4 regions of the Solibacillus sp. FSL R7-0668 genome follow, and region 1 is predicted to be linked to each of the others. Evidence: riboswitches for the same ligand, from Rfam matches in the RefSeq annotation. Region 1 holds a riboswitch; each other region holds the start of a gene.

What was found. Region 1 has a riboswitch for thiamine pyrophosphate ahead of tenA (thiaminase II). Riboswitches for the same ligand answer to the same signal wherever they lie in the genome.
Region 2: another riboswitch for thiamine pyrophosphate. It lies ahead of MKX47_RS08890 (YkoF family thiamine/hydroxymethylpyrimidine-binding protein); the one in region 1 lies ahead of tenA (thiaminase II).
Region 3: another riboswitch for thiamine pyrophosphate. It lies ahead of thiM (hydroxyethylthiazole kinase); the one in region 1 lies ahead of tenA (thiaminase II).
Region 4: another riboswitch for thiamine pyrophosphate. It lies ahead of thiT (energy-coupled thiamine transporter ThiT); the one in region 1 lies ahead of tenA (thiaminase II).

What each region holds. Positions count from the first base shown of each region.
Region 1 covers NZ_JBBOUU010000001.1:67,367-72,406, reverse strand. Annotated here, with positions in the region: gene MKX47_RS00325 (ABC transporter ATP-binding protein) at 1-715, opposite strand, end outside; gene tenA (thiaminase II) at 738-1,424, opposite strand; TPP riboswitch at 1,517-1,604, opposite strand; TPP riboswitch at 1,675-1,763, opposite strand; gene rsmI (16S rRNA (cytidine(1402)-2'-O)-methyltransferase) at 1,850-2,722, opposite strand; gene MKX47_RS00310 (GIY-YIG nuclease family protein) at 2,703-2,981, opposite strand; gene MKX47_RS00305 (tRNA1(Val) (adenine(37)-N6)-methyltransferase) at 2,965-3,714, opposite strand; gene yabA (DNA replication initiation control protein YabA) at 3,789-4,148, opposite strand; gene MKX47_RS00295 (PSP1 domain-containing protein) at 4,173-4,988, opposite strand; gene holB (DNA polymerase III subunit delta') at 4,981-5,040, opposite strand, start outside.
Region 2 covers NZ_JBBOUU010000001.1:1,834,391-1,839,430, forward strand. Annotated here, with positions in the region: gene MKX47_RS08880 (ABC transporter ATP-binding protein) at 1-913, opposite strand, end outside; gene MKX47_RS08885 (ECF transporter S component) at 906-1,487, opposite strand; gene MKX47_RS08890 (YkoF family thiamine/hydroxymethylpyrimidine-binding protein) at 1,489-2,070, opposite strand; TPP riboswitch at 2,151-2,256, opposite strand; gene MKX47_RS08895 (DUF4272 domain-containing protein) at 2,681-3,856, shown strand; gene MKX47_RS08900 (methionine ABC transporter ATP-binding protein) at 4,421-5,040, shown strand, end outside.
Region 3 covers NZ_JBBOUU010000001.1:3,428,316-3,433,355, forward strand. Annotated here, with positions in the region: gene thiE (thiamine phosphate synthase) at 1-196, opposite strand, end outside; gene MKX47_RS17170 (MTH1187 family thiamine-binding protein) at 198-497, opposite strand; gene thiM (hydroxyethylthiazole kinase) at 501-1,337, opposite strand; TPP riboswitch at 1,483-1,582, opposite strand; gene MKX47_RS17180 (cation transporter) at 1,650-2,546, opposite strand; gene MKX47_RS17185 (magnesium transporter) at 2,696-3,178, opposite strand; partial or broken gene MKX47_RS17190 (transposase) at 3,223-3,444, shown strand; gene MKX47_RS17195 (type I restriction endonuclease subunit R) at 4,075-5,040, opposite strand, start outside.
Region 4 covers NZ_JBBOUU010000001.1:3,374,547-3,379,586, reverse strand. Annotated here, with positions in the region: gene MKX47_RS16935 (SMC family ATPase) at 1-997, shown strand, start outside; gene MKX47_RS16930 (hypothetical protein) at 1,041-1,169, opposite strand; gene MKX47_RS16925 (DUF4870 domain-containing protein) at 1,238-1,564, opposite strand; TPP riboswitch at 1,682-1,791, shown strand; gene thiT (energy-coupled thiamine transporter ThiT) at 1,898-2,458, shown strand; gene map (type I methionyl aminopeptidase) at 2,814-3,566, shown strand; gene MKX47_RS16910 (papain-like cysteine protease family protein) at 3,618-4,595, opposite strand; gene MKX47_RS16905 (polyphosphate kinase 2 family protein) at 4,884-5,040, shown strand, end outside.

The DNA of each region.
Region 1 (5,040 bases):
TCCTTTCTAGCATTCTTCTTAGAGCAATCCCCGTTTCCGAATAACTCATTTCATTCATGCGAGGTCTTGGCAAATTAACAGTGATTTCCTCTATGCTTTTATCTTGATGCAATATGATAATGCGATCGCTTAATAAAATCGCTTCCTCTAAATCATGGGTAATAAAGAGCACCGTTTTCTTTAGTTGCTGCCACATCGACAAGAGCCAAGTTTGCATTTCCTTTTTCGTAAAGGTATCCAACGCGCCAAAGGGTTCATCCAGTAATAGCACCTCTTTGCCTGTTAAAAGCGCTCTTAAAAATGCTGCACGCTGTCTCATGCCACCTGATAATTCCTTTGGATAGGCATGTACATAATCCTTTAAGCCCACCCGCTCCAGCCAGACAATCGCTTGTTCTTTTGTGAGCATAGCATTGTTTTGAATTTCTGCTGCAATCATGACATTTTCCAAAATGGTGCGCCATGGTAAGAGCAAATCCTTTTGTGGCATAAACCCAACATCACCCGGGGCTATTTGGCGATTATCCATCAGAATTTGCCCCTCATCTGGTGTCAGTAGTCCCGTCATCAATTTAAAAATAGTGCTTTTCCCTGTCCCACTTCTACCAATGATTGATACGAATTCTCCCTGCTTGATATCCAAATTCAGATTCGTGAAGACAGGCGGGGCGTCCTGCTCAAAAGCATAGGTTACGTGCTGTATGCTAATTACCATTTTTATCACCTACTCAACCAAACTAAATCGGCCAATCCTGTTTGTGATAGTTCATATCCCAAAATAAATACTCGTACTTCGATGTCATTTGGAAATGCTTTTCTAATTGGGCAAGCTCTCGTTCAGGCTTGCCATCCGCTAGTTCGTCCATGACATCAATTAACCATTTTGCACCATTGCCAAATTCCTCTGAATCATAGGTTTTAATCCATTTCGCATAAGGGTTATTCGCTAAATCATGACCGTACTGCGCTCTTAACAGCTTGCCAATTTCCCAATAATCCCATGCACAAGGTAAAAGACATGCTACTACTTCTGCTAAACTACCGCTCTGTGCAGCATTTAACATATAATTTGTATAGGCTAGGTTGGCAGGTGTTGGCTCAGTCGCCTCTAAATCTTGCGCCGTAATCCCAAATTCAGCTGCAAATTGGCGATGCAAATCCATTTCAAAATGGAGGGTGTCATTTAAGATGGCTGCAAATTTCGCCATCATGTCAAGATCTGTCGATTTCACAGAGGCAATAGCGAATAGCTTGGCATACTCCATTAAATACACATAATCTTGCTTCATGTATTGGATAAATTGCTCCTTATCAAGTGTCCCCTTTCCAAGCTCCTGTACAAATGGGTGTTGATGATTCGCCTCCCAAATAGGCTGTACATTTCTAAAAAGTCGATCTGTAAATTTTTCTGTTTTTACTTGCATGATGTGTTCCTCCTTATTCTTAACCAATAATTATCAAAATAAAAACCACTTCCTCAAATCGGAAATGGTTTCGTTGCATATGTGATCTATCCATACACGCGAAACTACTTCCCTACGCTAGTCCTAACTAGATCCGGTTCAAAGGGTGCTTCTCAGCCAATGGCGCCCCCAGTAGTTTAACAATCTATTCAATTTCTTAGACAAATAAAAAACCCACTCATTTTCGTGAGTGGGGAATGTATACGTATCCTATCAACATGCCTCACTTCCCTACGCTAGTCCTAACTAGATCCGGTTCAAAGGGTGCTTCTCAGCCAAATGGCGCCCCTAGTGTTATCAGTGCTATTTAATTTATCTCTATCATATCATGGTGTTTATTTTATGCAAGTTGTTTTGAAAAAATAGTACTTTTTTCCATGATGTTATTACTCGCGATGGTAGTCGTTATAGACATCTCTTTTCGAAAGCCCGCGCAATTTCGCGACTTCTTTAATTGCCTCTTTAGAAGATACTTGAGTTTCTTCTATTATATAGTTTACATGTTGCTCTAATGTCAGGTCTGTCCAATAATTGTCTTCTTCTTCAATTTCACCCGAGGTATTCCCTTCAACAACGACACAAAACTCACCGCGAATTTCATTGGTGCTTGCCCATTCAATGGCTTCTTCGATCGAACCACGTAAAAATTCTTCAAATTTCTTCGTTAATTCCCGCGCTAATGTTATTTGACGATTGCCAAGAACAAGATGCAAATCCTTTAATGTCTCTTTTAAACGATGCGGTGCTTCATAAAATAAAAGTGTTTCTTCTCGCTTGCTTAATTTTTCAAGCTGTTCACGACGGTCCTTTTTATTACGATTTAAAAAACCAAAGAAATAAAAGGGCTGCGGTGTAATCCCTGATGCAATCAGTGCGGTTAATGCAGCATTCGCTCCTGGGATGGGGACAACAGCAAAATCTTCTGCAATTGCCTTTGCTGCAATATCTGCTCCTGGATCTGATATACAAGGCAATCCTGCATCACTAACAAGCGCGACCGATTTCCCTTCACGCAAAAGTGCTAATAATTTTTCGCCACCTACTTCTAAGTTATGCTCATGATAACTTATTAGCGGCGTTTGAATATCAAAATAGTTACAAAGTTTTCTCGTATTACGTGTATCCTCTGCTGCAATGATATCCACTTCTTTTAAAATACGTAGTGCACGCATTGTCATATCTTCTAAATTGCCAATCGGCGTTGCCACTAAATATAAGCAACTACCCTGTTCATGCTGGCTACTTTTCTGCGATTTCATCATGCACCCTCCTCATATATTCGAGCTTTTTTGCCCGTGTTAATTGTTTAAAGGCATATTCTGCTGACATTGCTTGCTGTTTCGTATCAAATGTTTCATAGTACACACATTTTACCGGGCCACGTGCACGTGTATATTTCGCACCCTTGCCTGCATTATGCGCGGTTATTCGCTTTTCTAAATTATTCGTATACCCCGCATACAGCGAGGCATCCCTACATTCCAGCACATAAAAATAATGCTCAGTTTTCGTCGCCATATAATAACGCCCTCACTTCTGGCGTGTATTCATTATTGTCTTCATATACATAAAGCGGAGGTAACACTTTCAAATCGGGCTTACCATCTTTCATTGCCTCAATCAACAGTGTATTCGCTTCCTTACCACGCTTCGGATAGACAAATTGAATACGTTTTGGTTCTAATCGATTGGCACGCATGGCCATTATGATATCTATTAAACGTCCTGGTCGATGTACAAATGCCACCTTCCCGCCTTGCTTTAATAAGCGACTGGAGGCTTCTACTGCCTGCTCTAATGTTAAATGAATTTCGTGTCGCGCAATCGCATAATGCTCACTCGTATTTTTTTCACTTAGTTCATGTGCTAAAAAGTACGGTGGGTTACAAGTCACCACGTCATATTTTTCAATGCCTAATGTTTTCGGAGCGTCGTTCACATCACCGAGCTGCATCTCAATTTGGTGTTCTAGTTGATTGTAGGCAATACTGCGCGTCGCCATATCATGTAGCCGCGGCTGCAATTCAACCCCGGTAATTTTTGCCTTCGTTCTGGCACTTAAAAATAATGGAATTACCCCATTGCCGGAACAGAGATCAACAATATGCCCTTTATTTTTTGGAATTTGCACGAAACGCGCCAATAATACCGCATCTAATGAAAAAGAAAAAACAGATGGACTTTGAATAATCCGCAAGTTTTCTGCAAGTAAATAGTCTAAGCGCTCATCCTCTTTTAACCATTTTTCCACTATTATATCCTCCATAAATACATCTTCCATTAACAAGGAGGTGTCCCAGAAATATTTCTCGGACACCCCCTTCGTTAACCATTTTGTTTATTTAAAAATGATAGACAGAACAAACAATCTTCACCTTTACGTGAGCCCCCGAAATGCACATGACAGACGTGGAAGCCTTCGTTATAAAGCCTTGCTAAATTGTCGTAGCCCTCTCCAATATCCACGGACTCTTTTTTCAGTTCCGTTTTTTGTGGATTTGCACTTACCTCTTTGGCTAATAGCTCCTCTAAACGCGTACGTAGGTGAAGGTTTTCCGTTTGAAGCGTCTGATGCTCCTCCATCATATGCGCAACAAATTGCTTTAACGCATTAAATTGCTGCTGCATTGATTCAAGCTGTTGTTCGAACTCCATAACAGTATCTAAAAAATTACGGTCCTTCACGCAAGCCACCCCATTAATTTCTATCTATATAAGATTTTTCTCACCTTGCAATAACTCTTCAAGTGTATATTCAACCATACGCTCATGCTTCGTTAAATATACTTGAATTAATCGTTCTAATACATTTAAACCAACAACTTTTCCTTCACCTTCTGGAGTCATTGTTATTTCACCGATATCTGGCATACCTTCTTTGGCGATTTCGTAATCGTCATTTTCATACTTTAAGCAGCACATTAAGCGACCGCAAAGCCCGGAAATTTTCGTTGGGTTTAGTGATAAATTTTGGTCCTTAGCCATTTTAATCGACACCGGATCGAAATCCCCTAAAAATGTCGAACAGCATAGCATTCTTCCACAAGGTCCAATACCACCAAGTAATTTGGCCTCATCACGTACACCAATTTGACGCAGTTCGATACGTGTGCGGAAAACACTTGCTAAATCTTTGACAAGCTCGCGAAAATCGACACGTCCCTCTGCTGTAAAATAGAAAATAATTTTATTACGATCAAATGTATATTCTACGTCAACAAGCTTCATTTCAAGCGAGTGTTCAATAATTTTCGTACTCGCTAAGTCAAACGCGCGCTTGGACTCAATTGCGTTTTCTTCTACTTGAAAACGATCGCGCTCATCGGCAGGGCGAACAACTTGCTTTAATGGTAAAACAACGTCATTTTCTCCGACTTGACGCATTGGCACAACTACCTTGCCATATTCAATACCGCGTGCAGTTTCTACGATGACATATTCTCCAACCTCTAAAATATAAGCTGCTGGATCAAAATAATATATTTTACCCGCTTTTTTAAAGCGAACTCCGACTACATTATACAAATGTGTACCCCTCCTGAAGATTCAGCATTAGCTGTTCCATCAACAACGTACG
Region 2 (5,040 bases), 1.8 Mb from region 1:
ACTCCGGTGACTGGGGGACATACCCTAAACGTTTTGGCTGAATCGATCCGCTTGAGGGGATTAATTGGCATAAAGCTTTTAATAATGTAGACTTCCCACTACCATTGGGTCCAGCTAAAACAGTTATTTCCCCACGATTTAAGACAAAAGAAAGTTCTTGAAGATACGGCTTAGAACGGATGTTACTTGCTTGGAAAGATACATCTGCCTGCATGGAACTATTCCGTTTTTGCAATGGGGGAGCTTCCTCGCTTTTATTTAACGGGATGTTGCGTTCAAAAAAGTTCCCCCATAACTCTAACCGATGTTCAATTGCTACAATCGTAATATTTCGTTTTTCTTGTAGTTGATCCAACCATTCTACGTATTTTTGTGCAGTGTAAGGATCTAAGTGGGCAAGAGGTTCGTCTAACAATAAAACCTCGGGCTCCATAATGAGTGCACATGCGGTGGCAATTCGCTGCTTTTGTCCACCCGACAGCTTTTGAATAATTGCATGACGAAATTCGCTTAAGTCTGTCAAATCCAATATTTCACGTATGCGAGCATCCATTTCTTTTCTTGGTACATGTAAGTTTTCCAGAGTAAATGCAAGCTCTTCCTCTACCGTTTGCATGCAAAATTGTGCATCAGGATCTTGAAAAACAGTAGCAATCTGGTGATTAATTTCCCCGGGGATATAAGAAAGGCTGTCTTTGCCGAACAGCTCTATGAAACCATTTAAAATGCCATCACAATTGTCTGGATAGAGCCTATTGCATAAATAGAGGAATGTTGATTTTCCACAGCCGCTTGGACCTGTAATGACAACACGCTCCCCACGTCGAATAGATAACGAAAGATTCTCGAGTATTGGCTGTTCTTCGTCTGGATAAAAGAATGTTACATTGTGAAAGCAAATCACATTATGCATGTGATTCCCCCTTTTTCGAACTTGAAATGGCATAACCTCGGAGTGAACCGGTAGCGAGTAAGCCATCTGATAACACTTTTCCACCGACACCCGCAATGAGAGCGCCACTTGCTATGCGAAGCCCTAACATTAGCGCTACATAACCTGTGCTATACACGACAAATCCACCTAAAAAGTATCCATATACAAAGCTGAAAACGGCTGAGCCAATTCCAGCCAACATTAATACCCATAAATCAAAGCGTTTGTAACGTGTTGCGGCAAAAACAGCTTCTGCCCCTAAGCCTTGAATAACACCTGAAAGAATTAAACGTGGACCAACTGCATTGCCCAATAAAACCTCGATTGTTGCAGCGATTGTTTCAGAAACGACTGCTGCACCAGGTTTTCGAATAATATACATGCATATAATTGAGACGATAAACCAAATACCAAAAATCCATTCATACGCAATCGGACCGATAAACCCTGCCCAAATATTCCCTGCATGTAAAAACAGTAAATATACAATACCAAACACAACCGAAAATAATGACATCAGTACAATTTCTTTAAGTTTCCATGATTTCAGCATCTTAAAGACCTCCGTGAGAAGGACTATTAATGCTCATTGAAACTGTCATGACAAGATGTTGATGTTCATCTGATCGAGCATGTGTAAACGATTGCTCGTAAAAATCAAACACCTCATGTATGTCTCCGTGAATCCCGCTTGCATAATGCATCGACTCATTGTAAACACCATGTGCTTTTGCTCGATCTATTTCTCTATAAATCACATTCATATAATCAGGATTATTCAACGGATAAAGCGCAAATTGAGATGAAATGTATTGCTTCGTCGTATCGGTATTGGCTACTTCATCGCCTTTATCCAAAAAGACATCCCCTGCAGTATCACCTGGACAACCAGCAGAAAAGGTTCCAGATAATGCTATATGTTCACCCGTTTTAGCTACGTGTAATGTGAGTGCTTTTGCCACATTAAACACATGCACTTGTTTCCCACGAATCACAGTAGATACGTCATCCGTGTGCATCCATACATTTGAAGTATCCGTTTCTTGAAGCGCTTTTGTAATTACCGAAATAAAATCATTGGTCATTGGATAAAGTGAAAAACGAAATCCGACAATAGAGCTTGAACTGCATTGCATAGTAAAAAACCTCCCGAAAAATTGTCATAAAAAAAGACCACATCCGTGAAGATGCAGCCACTTATCCAATTTTAAGCAAACGGAAAGTCACCACACTTCCTCACGCAGGTATTATCCTGATCGAGTTATAAGGGATCGGAGCCATTGCTCGCATCTCAGCCAAAGTGGGCACCCCTAGTGCAGAAAAACGGTATGTAGTTTTTTTATGTGCCATCAGTATAACTTACCAATATTAAGAATGTAAATAAATTTCTAAAATTTCATACTTTTGTCTAAGGGATCATAAAAGATTTTTTGGCCTAACTATGCTTGATTAGATGAGTTGCGGCTTCTATCACACGAATGCCTTTCGCCCTGTTGTACGTGCTGTGTATGGACTGCAACTAACTCCACTTTTAAGGTTTTCATTTTTCCAATAAAGTAAATGAGTACAGGGAAGGCTAATTGTAGCATTGTATTAATATGCGATTCTTTAGTTTTCGAAGTCTAAATACAACTTCTTCAACTTTTTACACATCTATTGTATATTCATGGTATAATACCCTTTATTTTGGATTTTTTTAAAGCTTGATTTTACAATATAAATGCAATACCAAAAGGAGAGTTGAGTTTGAATTATTTCACAATATACGCTTCTAAGAATAATATTGACGATATTGGAAATGAGATTTTAGCTGTTTTCGCAAAAGGCTTTCGAATTAAGAGTACTGAAAAGGAATACAAAATTCAGTCCAAAGGGTTTTTTAACAAAGATAAGATGACGATACGGGTTAGTTCAGAAGATACAGACCCAGATTATTTCGAGAAAAATATACCCGGGATGATGGGTTTTTATGATGAAATCCCATTTGAAGATGAGCACCTTAAAGGACGAGTTTTAACGCAAATATCTGTGTTAAATACGATGATTGCAATTGAAGTGGAGAAAGATATGAATGAAGCTCAACTGCAGTTATTTACGAATCTACTCTCAAAAATAGGTGGGATTGGCTTTTTACCAAACGGTATGTTGTTAGATCAACAAGGTCTTGTTATTGTTTATCCTGATGGGAAGTCAGGACCTGCTAATTTCAGACCTCATAGTTGTACGAGAAAGATAATGGGATCTGAAGTTACCTCAGAAGAAGGGGAGCAAAGAAAAAACAAATCAATTAATTATTTAAGAGAACATGAAATCCCTTTTATTCCATCACTACCACAGCTCCTACCACTAGCACAATATCAGTTTAAGACTCAGGAACATATCGCTAAAAGAGCTGTAGCGTTGTTAATTGTTATTCAATATGCTTGTGATGTCAATCAAGGAGGAGATATACATAAATCGAAAGACTTCTTTATGACGATGTTGCAAAAATATGGAGTGGAAGATTATCTTACGGACAATGAACGAAACTTTTTACAAGTAGAAGAACCGAGTGAGCAAGAAGCAAGTAATATTTCTTGGCAATATGAAGCCTACTGGGTACTTATTTGGGCGTTAGGGCTTGTTGATACACTCGATTTTCCAGATGATATTTGCAACTGCCAATATGCAATCCAGGTTGTTTCAAGCTGTGAATCATTCGAGCAATTTTATAGCACAACTACAATGCTTAACAAGGAAAAGATATTAGATGAAGCAGACAAAATTTATCGATTGCACTGGGCTTGTGTAAATAGTCGAATACAAGGACAAGAAGCTCCAGCAAATATGAATGAAAGCATTGTCATAGAAAGACGTAGAGGATTGTTTTGGATAATAGGGCATCGAGATGAAGAATGGGATTATATTTCAATGGATACTTGATTAAAGATATTAAAGAGGTCACTAAGATTACTGGTTGCTTTCTTGCTTAATTTTAAAGATATAAGATTTAGGAACGATTCAAATAAAGATGGTTTTGAGCGGGCTTTAATGCAATTTCAATTGATTTGAGTATTAACGTGATTGGTAGAAGGGTTTTTTTTACTTATTCAATCTAGATTTAGGGGGGATATTTCGAAAAAACAGACTAAATCTTACTTTACCAGAATTAATGAGTTTTAATTACCGTCGGAAATAATTGTTAATTTGAGTGTTTTTTGCCCCGACTGAATAAAATTAAACATGTCTTCTAGAGGATGAATGCCGATGTCAGTGATTATAAGAAACAATCGCTATTACACTGGATCAAGTTAAGTGCTAGAAACATTAATTTTGCTAGAATGCGTTGGCTAAATATATTTTTGCTAACGCGTTTTTTATTTACTAAATTAGCACAAATTTATTATTTTTTTGAATAGAATGCTCAAAACTTCTTTCACCTAACTGCTAAATGAAGTATACTAAAAAACATTGTGACAGCTTTTTGAACGACTAGGAGGCGCATCAATGATTAAACTTTGCAATGTTAGTAAGCAATATGACCATTTCAAAGCTATACATAACATTTCCCTTACAGTAAATAGTGGTGAAATATTTGGCTTAATAGGTCCTAGTGGTGCGGGCAAGTCTACACTTTTACGAGTGATGAATTTACTTGAAGTACCGACAAGTGGTGATGTCGTAGTTGCCAATCAAAATTTAACGACAAGTTCGCAAAAGCAGCTGCGCATTGCTCGAAAATCAATTGGTATGATTTTTCAGCATTTTAATTTATTGGCCAATAAAACCGTTTTTGAAAATATTGAAATTGCATTAGAACTTGCAGAATTCAATAAAAATGAACGAAGCGCTCGCGTTAAAGAATGCTTACAATTTGTCGGCTTAGAAACGATGGCTAGCCAATATCCGGCGCAATTAAGTGGTGGTCAAAAACAGCGTGTGGCGATTGCGCGTGCTTTAGCGACGAAGCCACAAATTTTGTTATGTGATGAACCAACTTCCTCACTGGATCCAACAACGACAGCAGAAATATTGGCTGTACTGGAAACAATTAATCGAACGCTAGGTGTGACGATAGTTATTGTCAGTCATGAAATGGATGTTATAAAAAGCATTTGTCAGCGTGT
Region 3 (5,040 bases), 3.4 Mb from region 1:
CCTTTTCAATCACATCTGCTGCTTGACGTGTGAGCTCGATTAATTCTCGCGCAGCCGCAACCTTTGAGCGAATTTGAATGCATGTAAAGCCCGACTCAATTGCATCTTGAATGATTGCCGCAACCGAGCGACCTTTTGTATTTTCGGGTCCTATTACTAAATAGGCTGAGATATCTACTTTTTGAACAGTATTCATATTATCCTCCTAAAATATCGTTTACTTTATCGATTTTTGAATTGATTGTATTGACATGGCCTGGGCGAATATCTGCCTTTAAAACAACCTCTGTTCGAATGCCCTTTTCAGCGAGGACAAAGGTTGCTTGCTTAACCACGGCCATTACTTCATCCCATTCACCTTCTATTTCTGTAAACATCGCGGTCGTTCGATTTGGTAATCCTGATTCTCGAATAATTTTTACGACCTCGGCTACTTCCTGTGCAAGCTCATTGCCTACACCAAAAGGCGCAATCGCAACTGCTATTAATGTATTCATCGATTAAATCTCCTCAATTTCAAATGGATTGTTTGCGATTTCTTCAGGTGTTGCTTTATATAATTCATCTAAAAACTGTACTTGGAAGCTACCAGGGCCATCCACCTTCAGCTCCGCGCGTTTTGCGGCTACATTGTATACCGCAGTCGCCGTAAGTGCCGCAATAAATGGGGATGATGCTGTTGCGTACACCGCGACAACGCCACCTAGCGAGCAGCCTGCACCTGTAATTTTCTCCATAAAATGCGAACCTCCATAGGAAATTGCCATCAACTTACCATCTGTTATCAAATCCGTTTCACCAGACACTGCAACAGCGCCACCTGTCCACTTCGCAAGTGCAATCGCGGCTGTTTTCGCGGCATTGACCGAATCCGTAGAATCTACACCTCGCACATTGGATTCAGCTGTTCCCCCGTCTAGCTCCCATAAGCCTGCTAGTGCAATGATTTCAGAAGCATTTCCTCGGATAATGGTTGGTTTATAGTCCTTAAATTGTTGTAATAGCTGCGTCCGAAGAGAGCCAATCCCCACCGCAACAGGGTCTAACACCCATGGCTTACCCGTTTCGTGCAATACCTTTGCGGCACAGGGTAACGTTTCCTCATAAATCGGAAATAATGTGCCGACATTGATATAAGTTGCTCCACCTGCACCCGCTAAAAACTCGGCTTCATCTGGTAAGTACACCATCGCGGCAGATCCCCCAACAGCAAGCTGCGCATTTGCCACAAAATTAATGGTCACCGTATTCGTAATTGAACCTGCCATTGGATTTGTTCGTTTTACCGTTTCAACTGCCTGTATCATTTCACTTTGAATCGCTTGCTTACTCACCATTTTACCTTCACCCTTCTATTTGAATTCTTCCTTCAAATGAATAGATATTAAGACTGGGGTTTTATATTTGAGTTCATTAGAACAAAAAAAAGTGCTCTCCTATTCAATAAAAATAAATAGGAAAGCACAATTCAGCTATTGCTTAAAAATATAATGAATCGCTTCCCTACACCAGTGTTAACTGACAGGTTCAAAGAGTCAGGTTTTAACCTTCTCAACTCCAAAGAGTCCCCCCGCAATAATGCTATTCAATTTTATCCCATACTATCAACTGCTACTTTGGATGTCAATGGTGGATTCGTCACTTTTCGATTACTCTTTTTTCGCCAAAACTAATTCACATATACAATTATCAAACTGCTCTGCTAGTTCAGCATTGATTTGATTCGTTATATTTCCCAATGTTTCAACATGTAAATAGTCTTTTTTCACCGCAAAGTAAATCGATATCCACATTCTTCTTCCCGTACGAGTCACATCATAAAAGACGGCATGTAAATCGGTGTCTTGTAATACATTTTCACTAATCTCTTTTACTTTCTCCATCACTTCTTTTTCAGGCGAGAATAAAAATACGTCTTTAATTGCACGTACTAGCATTTTTAAAGCTTCCGGCAGCATAAATAAAATAATGAATACCGCAATAATTTGGTCAAAATAAGGTGAAATAAAGGCTAGCTTTGTCCCTTCTAAGAACGTAGAGGCAAAGAAGGCAACACCCATCCCAATACTGTATACGACATCAATTTTCCAACCATAAATCTCTAAATTAATAATTGGTGAAGACAATGAGCGATTAATGCGCATCATAAAATAAAGTACCGCTAAACTGGCAATTGCAATTATAAATTGGAAAATTGACACCAGCTTACCATCAACAATATTTCCTCCAGATAATGCAATTTCTACACTATTCGCAGACAGCCCCAATGTTACCGCGAGAAGCATAAAGCCCTTAATAATGACTAAAAACGATTCGATTTGCCCATAACCAAAAGGATGCTTTTCAGAAACAGGTCGATGAAACAAAGGGATTAAAAATAAAGTCAAACCAATCATTAATAATTCGGATGCATCATAGGCAGCATCCATCAGCACAGACTGTGATTTCGTATAAATCGCAATCATAAATTCAAAAATCACAAAAAACAAACCTGTACTCAGGGATATCCATAATATCTTTCTTTCTAATTTTTGTTGCTTTGACATTTTCCCAAATCCTATCTTCACTTTTCTATTTATTATACAGGACCTGGCTGTGTGCAGGGGAGAATTTGCATTTGGGGTAGATATGATTATAGTAAAAGGCTATGCGATTTTTGATACGTGTCCAAACGTTCATTTCGGTGCTTTATCTTTTATTTTTCTATTACTAAGCAATACTGTTGTTTATAGTTTTCATCGTTCCAATTGTACAGTTGTAACAGATAACCTAGCGTTAACTCGTTATAAGTGAGCCTACTATATGGGATATTTTGCGCATCATCACCAATCCATACTCGCCACAGCTCGATTATTTGATCTACTTTTATATTGCTCGTTAAGTAATCTAATAATTGCTTTGCTCTTGATTCTGAATAGCTAAAATCTACTTGATAGATGAATGGATAGTTTGTATATTCGCTTACATTATAGTAACAGTCCTTTGTAATCGTTAACTCATTTAGATCCTCTTCATTTTCAGCAATTAGTACTTGAGCATTCGGGTCCATCTTCTCCCAGGGCATCAACTCATGAGGTTTTATTTTTAATTCAATAGCTTCTTTCACTGTAATATGCTTTTCCTTGGACTCTATTTTAGGCATTTCAAAATTTGTTGCGATGAATGAACACGAGCTCATAATAACCTCCGAAATTTATGTTTGAGAATATCGATATAATACCATTCTTAAAACGTTATCAATTTCATCCTTGTGGTGTCGTTGCAAAAATCGCTAAGACCGTGATTGTACGAGAAGAAGCGATGATTCATACCATTTATTCACCCTTCTCGAATGGCATTATGGAAGGCACAAATAATAAAATTAAACTCATCAAAAGACGTGGATTTGGTTATCGAAATGATGCCCATCTGTTCCTTCGATTACGATTGGAAACAGGGCATTGATTTTGTCATCCCCGACTTATGGTGATGAGCCAAAAAAGGCTATTTTTGCAAGTTATAAACGACTGTTAGAAATCTTGAAATTACACACTACAGAATAAAATATCGTATTGAAATCTCAGAAGTACTCGGTGTTCATACAACCTCACATAATCAGAATGGCAGAATTCCTGAAGATATCATTTTTCTTTTAAAGGAACTACGAAATGCCGTTGCACATAATGGTGTCGTGTTTGATTGCCGCTTCAAAAAAACAACCCCCCCTGGTCGCTTAACTGCCTATATCGAAAGTGAGACTAAAATAGCTAACATTACATTTAACACCATCATAGATTACTTTATTTTAATGATAATAATCTTAAAAAAATTAGAAACGCCTAAACGAGAACTGCAAAAACTTCTTCGTGATTTAGAGAATCATTCTGAGCATTTAAGATCTCAAATCCCTGTATCAGTACATTCATCAATAATGGGTTCTGATTTTAGGAAAAAGCTAACAAAAACAAAAAGTTATATCTAACATTTCTACCTTGTAGTACTACATCGATGTATGCTAAAATATAATTAACTAATAGCGGTGCACTGCTTCGGCTTGCACTTAAGGGAACCAGATGCGTCTGGTTCTCTTTTATTTTATTGATTCACTTCCCCATAAACCTCATGCATCATATCTTCCATGATGTACGTTTTAAACTCATCATTCTCCAGTATTTTCATAAAGAAGTCTTGGTTGCTGCTCATACGGTCGATGACGAAATCCATGAATGTTTTTTCGAAAGCGAATTTAAAGTTTTCTTTTGTATTGTTTGCTGCTTTCTGGCGAAGGTCTTCGTCATTCAGCATATCCTCTTTCACTTGCTCACGTGATAAGAAATCAGTTTCTGTGAATTGTGTGCCAAAACGGTCATTCAACTTCTCTAAAATCGTTGATAAACGCACCTTTTCATCTTCCACCGCACCACCAGCACCGTGCTTTTGTGGGTCAAGCTCCACGCCACCTGTTTTCTCCAGCTCGATGCTACCTTCAAAAACTTTTTGATTGCGATAGTATTCAAGGGCGACATCATCTGCTAGATATACGTCCTTATCCTCTTTACCACGTGGTAGCTTGCGCAGTAAGTACGTTAAATAAATGTAGAGCTTGTGCAAGTCTAAATCAATGAACGTCACGACTTGTAGTACGAAGCCATATGTACGAGTGAATTTTGTCGCTGCCTGTTTAAAGGCAAGCTGTTCCTCCTCCGATAGCCTCTTGTAGCGCTCCACGCCTTTATCAAGAAGAGCATTTAATTCTGTCTGTGCTTTCGTTGATTTCTTTGCACCACCGGTTACTTCAAGCTCATTTACTCGTTGTACCTCATCTTCTGTGAACAATTGATACGGCTCAATTTCAGCTTGCATATCATATAAAATATTCGGGTCGGTAATTTCAGATAAGCTTGTTGACTCGTAATACGGCTGGAAGGATTCTTTCATATCCTCTGGGTCATTAACGAAATCAAGTACGAAGGTATCTTCTTTTCCAGGACAAGTACGATTTAAACGTGATAAAGTTTGGACAGCTTTAATACCGCTTAAAGGCTTATCGACATACATTGT
Region 4 (5,040 bases), 3.3 Mb from region 1:
AGCGTTCGATACATTGCAACAGGCACAATTACAGCAAAACTCCAGTGAAGTCAATCAGCTGCATGCGGTGAATCATTTATCGGTGAAGCAGCAGGAACATGAATACGCGCAACAGGTCTTTACAACAGCACTACAAAAGGAAGGCTTTTCATTAGAAAGCTATCAGCAGGCCTTGTTAACGGAACAAGTTCAGCTTCAAATTCGCCAATTGCTTGAAGCGTACAGGCAACAGCTGCATACATTAACGGTACAAATTGCTGAGGATCAGGAGCAGCTTGAAGGGAAGCAGCTCGCTGATTTAACAGAGCTACAGCAGCAAATTACAACATTGAATAACGAACAAGATGAGCGCTATGCAACGATGAAACAAGCAGAATCCTATGCAACACAATGCCAAACAACATTACAAAAGCTTGAACAATCCGCACACCATCTTGAAAGCTATCAAGTAAAATTACAGCAAATGGAGCATGTTTATGATCTAGTGCGTGGTCAAAATGAAGCAAAGATTAGCTTTGAGCGCTTTGCTCAGATTGGTTATTTAGAAAAAGTAACGCATGCAGCAAATGAACGCTTACGTATTTTATCAAATGGTCAATATTTCTTGAAATCTACTGGTCGTAAAGAGGGCAATGCGCAGAGTGGCTTAAGCATAGATGTGTATGATAGTAATACAGGACAAACACGTGATGTGAAGACATTGTCAGGCGGTGAAAAATTCAATGCTTCCCTATCCTTAGCACTTGGAATGGCGGATGTTATTCAAAGCGTACAGGGGAGTGTGCATATTGATACAATGTTTATCGATGAAGGCTTTGGTACGCTGGATGAGGAGGCATTACGCCGCGCAATTGATATATTAATCGACCTACAGCAAACGGGACGACTAATCGGCATTATTTCGCATGTTGCGGAGTTAAAAGCAGCAATGCCTGCGATTTTACATGTGAAAAAGCTAAAAGAAGGTCATAGTACAACTGAAATTATTGTGAAATAAATAAAACGAAACGCGCCAACAGGGAGAAGGCACGTTTCGTTTTTTATTGCCTAGGAGCTCGTGTTGTGGTTGTTTTTTTAGATGCTGAGCGATTATCGAGAACCTTTTTTATAATAGGATAAACGATGGGACCGTATTTAATAGCTGTTTTAATAACTTTATTTAATTTCATCAATGACACTCCTTACTTTTGCGGAAATTATAGTAAAAATATACCCAATAGGTAGGCTAACTTAAACCTTAGCGCAATACTTTAATCGCTTGTACAAGATTCCAAATCGCAATTCCAAATGAAAGAACAGCTAGTATGATAAAACCAATAAAAATCCAACCTTCAAAAAAGTAATTGGTTTCGTAAGCAATACCGTCTGTAAAGGCAAAGATTATAAAGAAAATAAAGTAAATAATGCCTAAAACAATGGGAATTAACTGTGAGATGAAGGCGCGTTTATTATGATGTTTGACAGCATCCTCTTTGGCTACAAAGAAAATGATAAGTGGTAATACGAATGGTGCGAAATAAAAGCTTAAATAGCCAAGTGCACTTAATCCTTTTGATTGATCCATGAAAATTCACTCCCTTTTATACAACATACGGATTACGAGCGTAATAGTTTCAAAGAAAGCGGTTGAAAATTGTAATAATTTTCGCTACAATGAGTGTGTTCAAACAATAGTATCGAGATGTACCACAAGGGGAGCCGATGAAGTCGGCTGAGATTGCGCACGGATATTGCGCTGACTCTTTGAACCTGTAAGTTAGTACTTACGTAGGGATGTGGATAGAAGCCGACTGTTCAAGCAATGGTTAGGAATATATCCTAATGATTGCTTTTTTGCTGTTCTATTCTATTCCTTCTTTAACTTCTGTTGCATCGGAAAAAAGAAAGGAGCTTTGTTATGGACAAGAAAAAATTATTAATGATGGTGGAAATCGCAATATTCGGCGCCATCGGGATTGTATTGGATCAATTTTCATTTACATTATGGGCACAAGGTGGTTCGATTAGCTTTGTGATGGTACCAATCATGTTAATGGCGATTCGTTGGGGATTACCTGCTGGACTGGCGACAGGCCTTATTATTGGCGTATTACAAATGATGTTTGGCGCATATATTGTGCACTGGTTACAGGCGATTTTAGATTATGGTCTAGCCTTTACAGTAGTCGGATTGGTCGCAGTAATTCGTAAACCATTACTACAGGCCGCAAAAGATTTAAATAAAACGAAAATGGGCATTTATATTGTGCTCGGCGCGTTATTAGGTGGGACATTACGCTTTATTTCGCATTTACTTGCAGGAGTAATCTTCTTTAAAGAATATGCTGGCGATGATAATGTGTGGATTTATTCGATTATTTACAATGCCTCATACATGTTACCAGCAACAATTCTGACGGCGTTAGTTGCTGTATTATTATTCACAACAGCACCAAGATTATTACAAACATTCAAATAAGTACAAAAAGGTGTAGTTCAAATTGTGAACTACACCTTTCTTTTACTTTACACTTTATTTTTATACTTTGCGCCTTATATTTTTACTATAGATGTAGAAAAATGTAACTGTAGCGATTAAACCAACTACATCATAAAGTCATATAGTATAAAGAATGCTTCCACGATTGAACCAAATGACTGTTTGATGGAAACCAGATGCTGCTGAAGATATAATTTCAGGAAGGTGCTAAAGCGTCTTTTTTGCTCTTAGGTTATCCTACGCAAACAGTCGTTGTAATCAAGCATTTATTCGTACAATGAATTTTATGTGTGTTATAGTTAAGGGTAGAGATTTAAGAGGAAGGAAGTTACACATGATTGTTACAACTCAAGAGGAAATTCAAGCGTTTAAAAAAATCGGACGTATTTGTGCTGAAATTCGTGAAGCGATGAAAGCTGCAACAGTGCCAGGAGTTACGACGAAAGAATTAGATGAAATTGCTGGCCGTATGTTTGCAGAGGCAGGCGCTATTTCAGGTCCAAAAGGTGAATATGATTTTCCTGGATATACGTGTATATCAGTCAATCACGAAGTTGCACATGGTATTCCAAGTAATAAGGTAATCCAAGAAGGGGATCTGGTCAATATCGACGTATCTGGTTCATTAAATGGCTATTTCGCAGATACAGGAATTTCCTTTGTAGTAGGTGAAGGCTTTGAAGAGAAAGAAAAGCTTTGTGCGGTAGCTAAATCTGCTTTTGACCGTGCAATGACAAAAGTAAAAGCTGGTTCAAAGTTAAATCAAATCGGTAAAGCGGTTGAGCGTGAAGCCTATGCAAATGGCTTAACAGTCATTTTGAACTTAACGGGTCATGGCTTAGGTAAATCTTTACACGACGCACCAAACCATGTGTTAAATTATTATGATCCAACTGATGGTCAACTAATGAAGGAAGGTATGGTATTGGCAGTAGAACCGTTTATTTCTGCAAAAGCCGAACATATCGTAGAATCAGGGGATGGCTGGACTTTTATCACACCAGATAAATCATTAGTAGCTCAAATTGAACATTCGATTATCGTAACAAAAGGTGAGCCCATTATTTTAACTTCTTTGGAAGACTAGTATAGAAAAAACGTGAAGTGCTTGATAAATAAGCCTTCACGTTTTTTTATCTTATTTATTATAATCAACAACGATGTACGGCTGTAACTGATATGGTTTAGGTGCAATATTGCGGTCATTCCACATACCAAACCAACGCTCTAACGGATAGAAATAATAGCCATCTTGTGAATGATCTGAAGTGTCATATGGATCTGCAAAAACGAGTACATCATCACCAATACCAGGTGTACCGTTGTTGTCGTAGCCGATAATAGCTTGCCAATGTCCGCCCCAATCGCCCCATTCAACCATAATAGGACGTTCATTTTCTAAATGAGTCGTTAACCATTTTACGAAATAGCTATCTTTTGCATCGCTTACCCAAGCTTCCGTTGTTTCACTATTTTCAGAAGCATATAAGCTATTCCATAAAAATGTTTCTGGTAAGTTCCCGGTATTTGCTTCGGTAGCTCCAGAATCTGCTTGAATTAAATCCGTTTCTTTAAAATCAGCACGATAGCTAGATTCTACAACTTCAAAGCCTTCTAATCCTGAAAAGAATTCATGTAATTGCGAAACGTCAGAACCATATTCATGGAAGTTGTTTGCTGAGCCAGGTAATGCTCCTTCAACATCTAAATCTGTCATTGCCTTCATTGCTGTGGCGATGTCCATTTCAGTCATTTCTTCAAAACCAAAATGATTTGCCACCATTAATGCAGTAGCTGGACCACATGACCATTCAGTTGTTTGCTGCATCGTTTGGAAGTTTTCAATAATTGTTAAATTGTCATCTGATTTTAAATGATAAAAATCAGGTGCTTTGTAATAGCGAGAGTCTGCGTTGTCGCCTGCGTTTGCGTATGCATCTGCACCGCCTGCTTCATCATAATCTTCGCCTTCAATTGTTTGTGTTTTAACTGCCACAGTAGTTTCGGCTGACGCTTTTGTATCTACTTCTGCCTCCGCGTTATTTTTTGCTTCTTCTTCAGAGCATGCTCCTAATAGAACTGCAGAAAATAAAACTGCTGTAAGGGTTTTTTTCATTTATCACTCCGCCTTTCGGGTATTATGTGTTTTTCACACAAGAAATGATTATATAGTATTTTTTTGCCGTATCTTTCATTTTTCATTTTTAAAAGATAACTTGTTGAAAATAGAAGCAAAGTAGTAAATTTACGAGAAAATATGATAATAAATTTCTCAATGAAACGAGTCAAGAAATGATTTGAAGTGGAGCGCTGTAAAGTACCTTAAATTCATCACAATATCAATTACCATTTCGATGCAATTTCAAGTAAAATGGAAGTAACGATGTTTAGGAGGCTATAATAAATGAAGAAATTAAAAGACTTAGATTTATCATTAGAACTAGACAAAAAAATGTACAAAAAGAAACTTAAAATGCTGCAATATGAGATGCTCAATGCACAGCAGTTTTTATTTAATAACAAAATTGGATTAATTATTGCATTTGAAGGAATGGATGCAG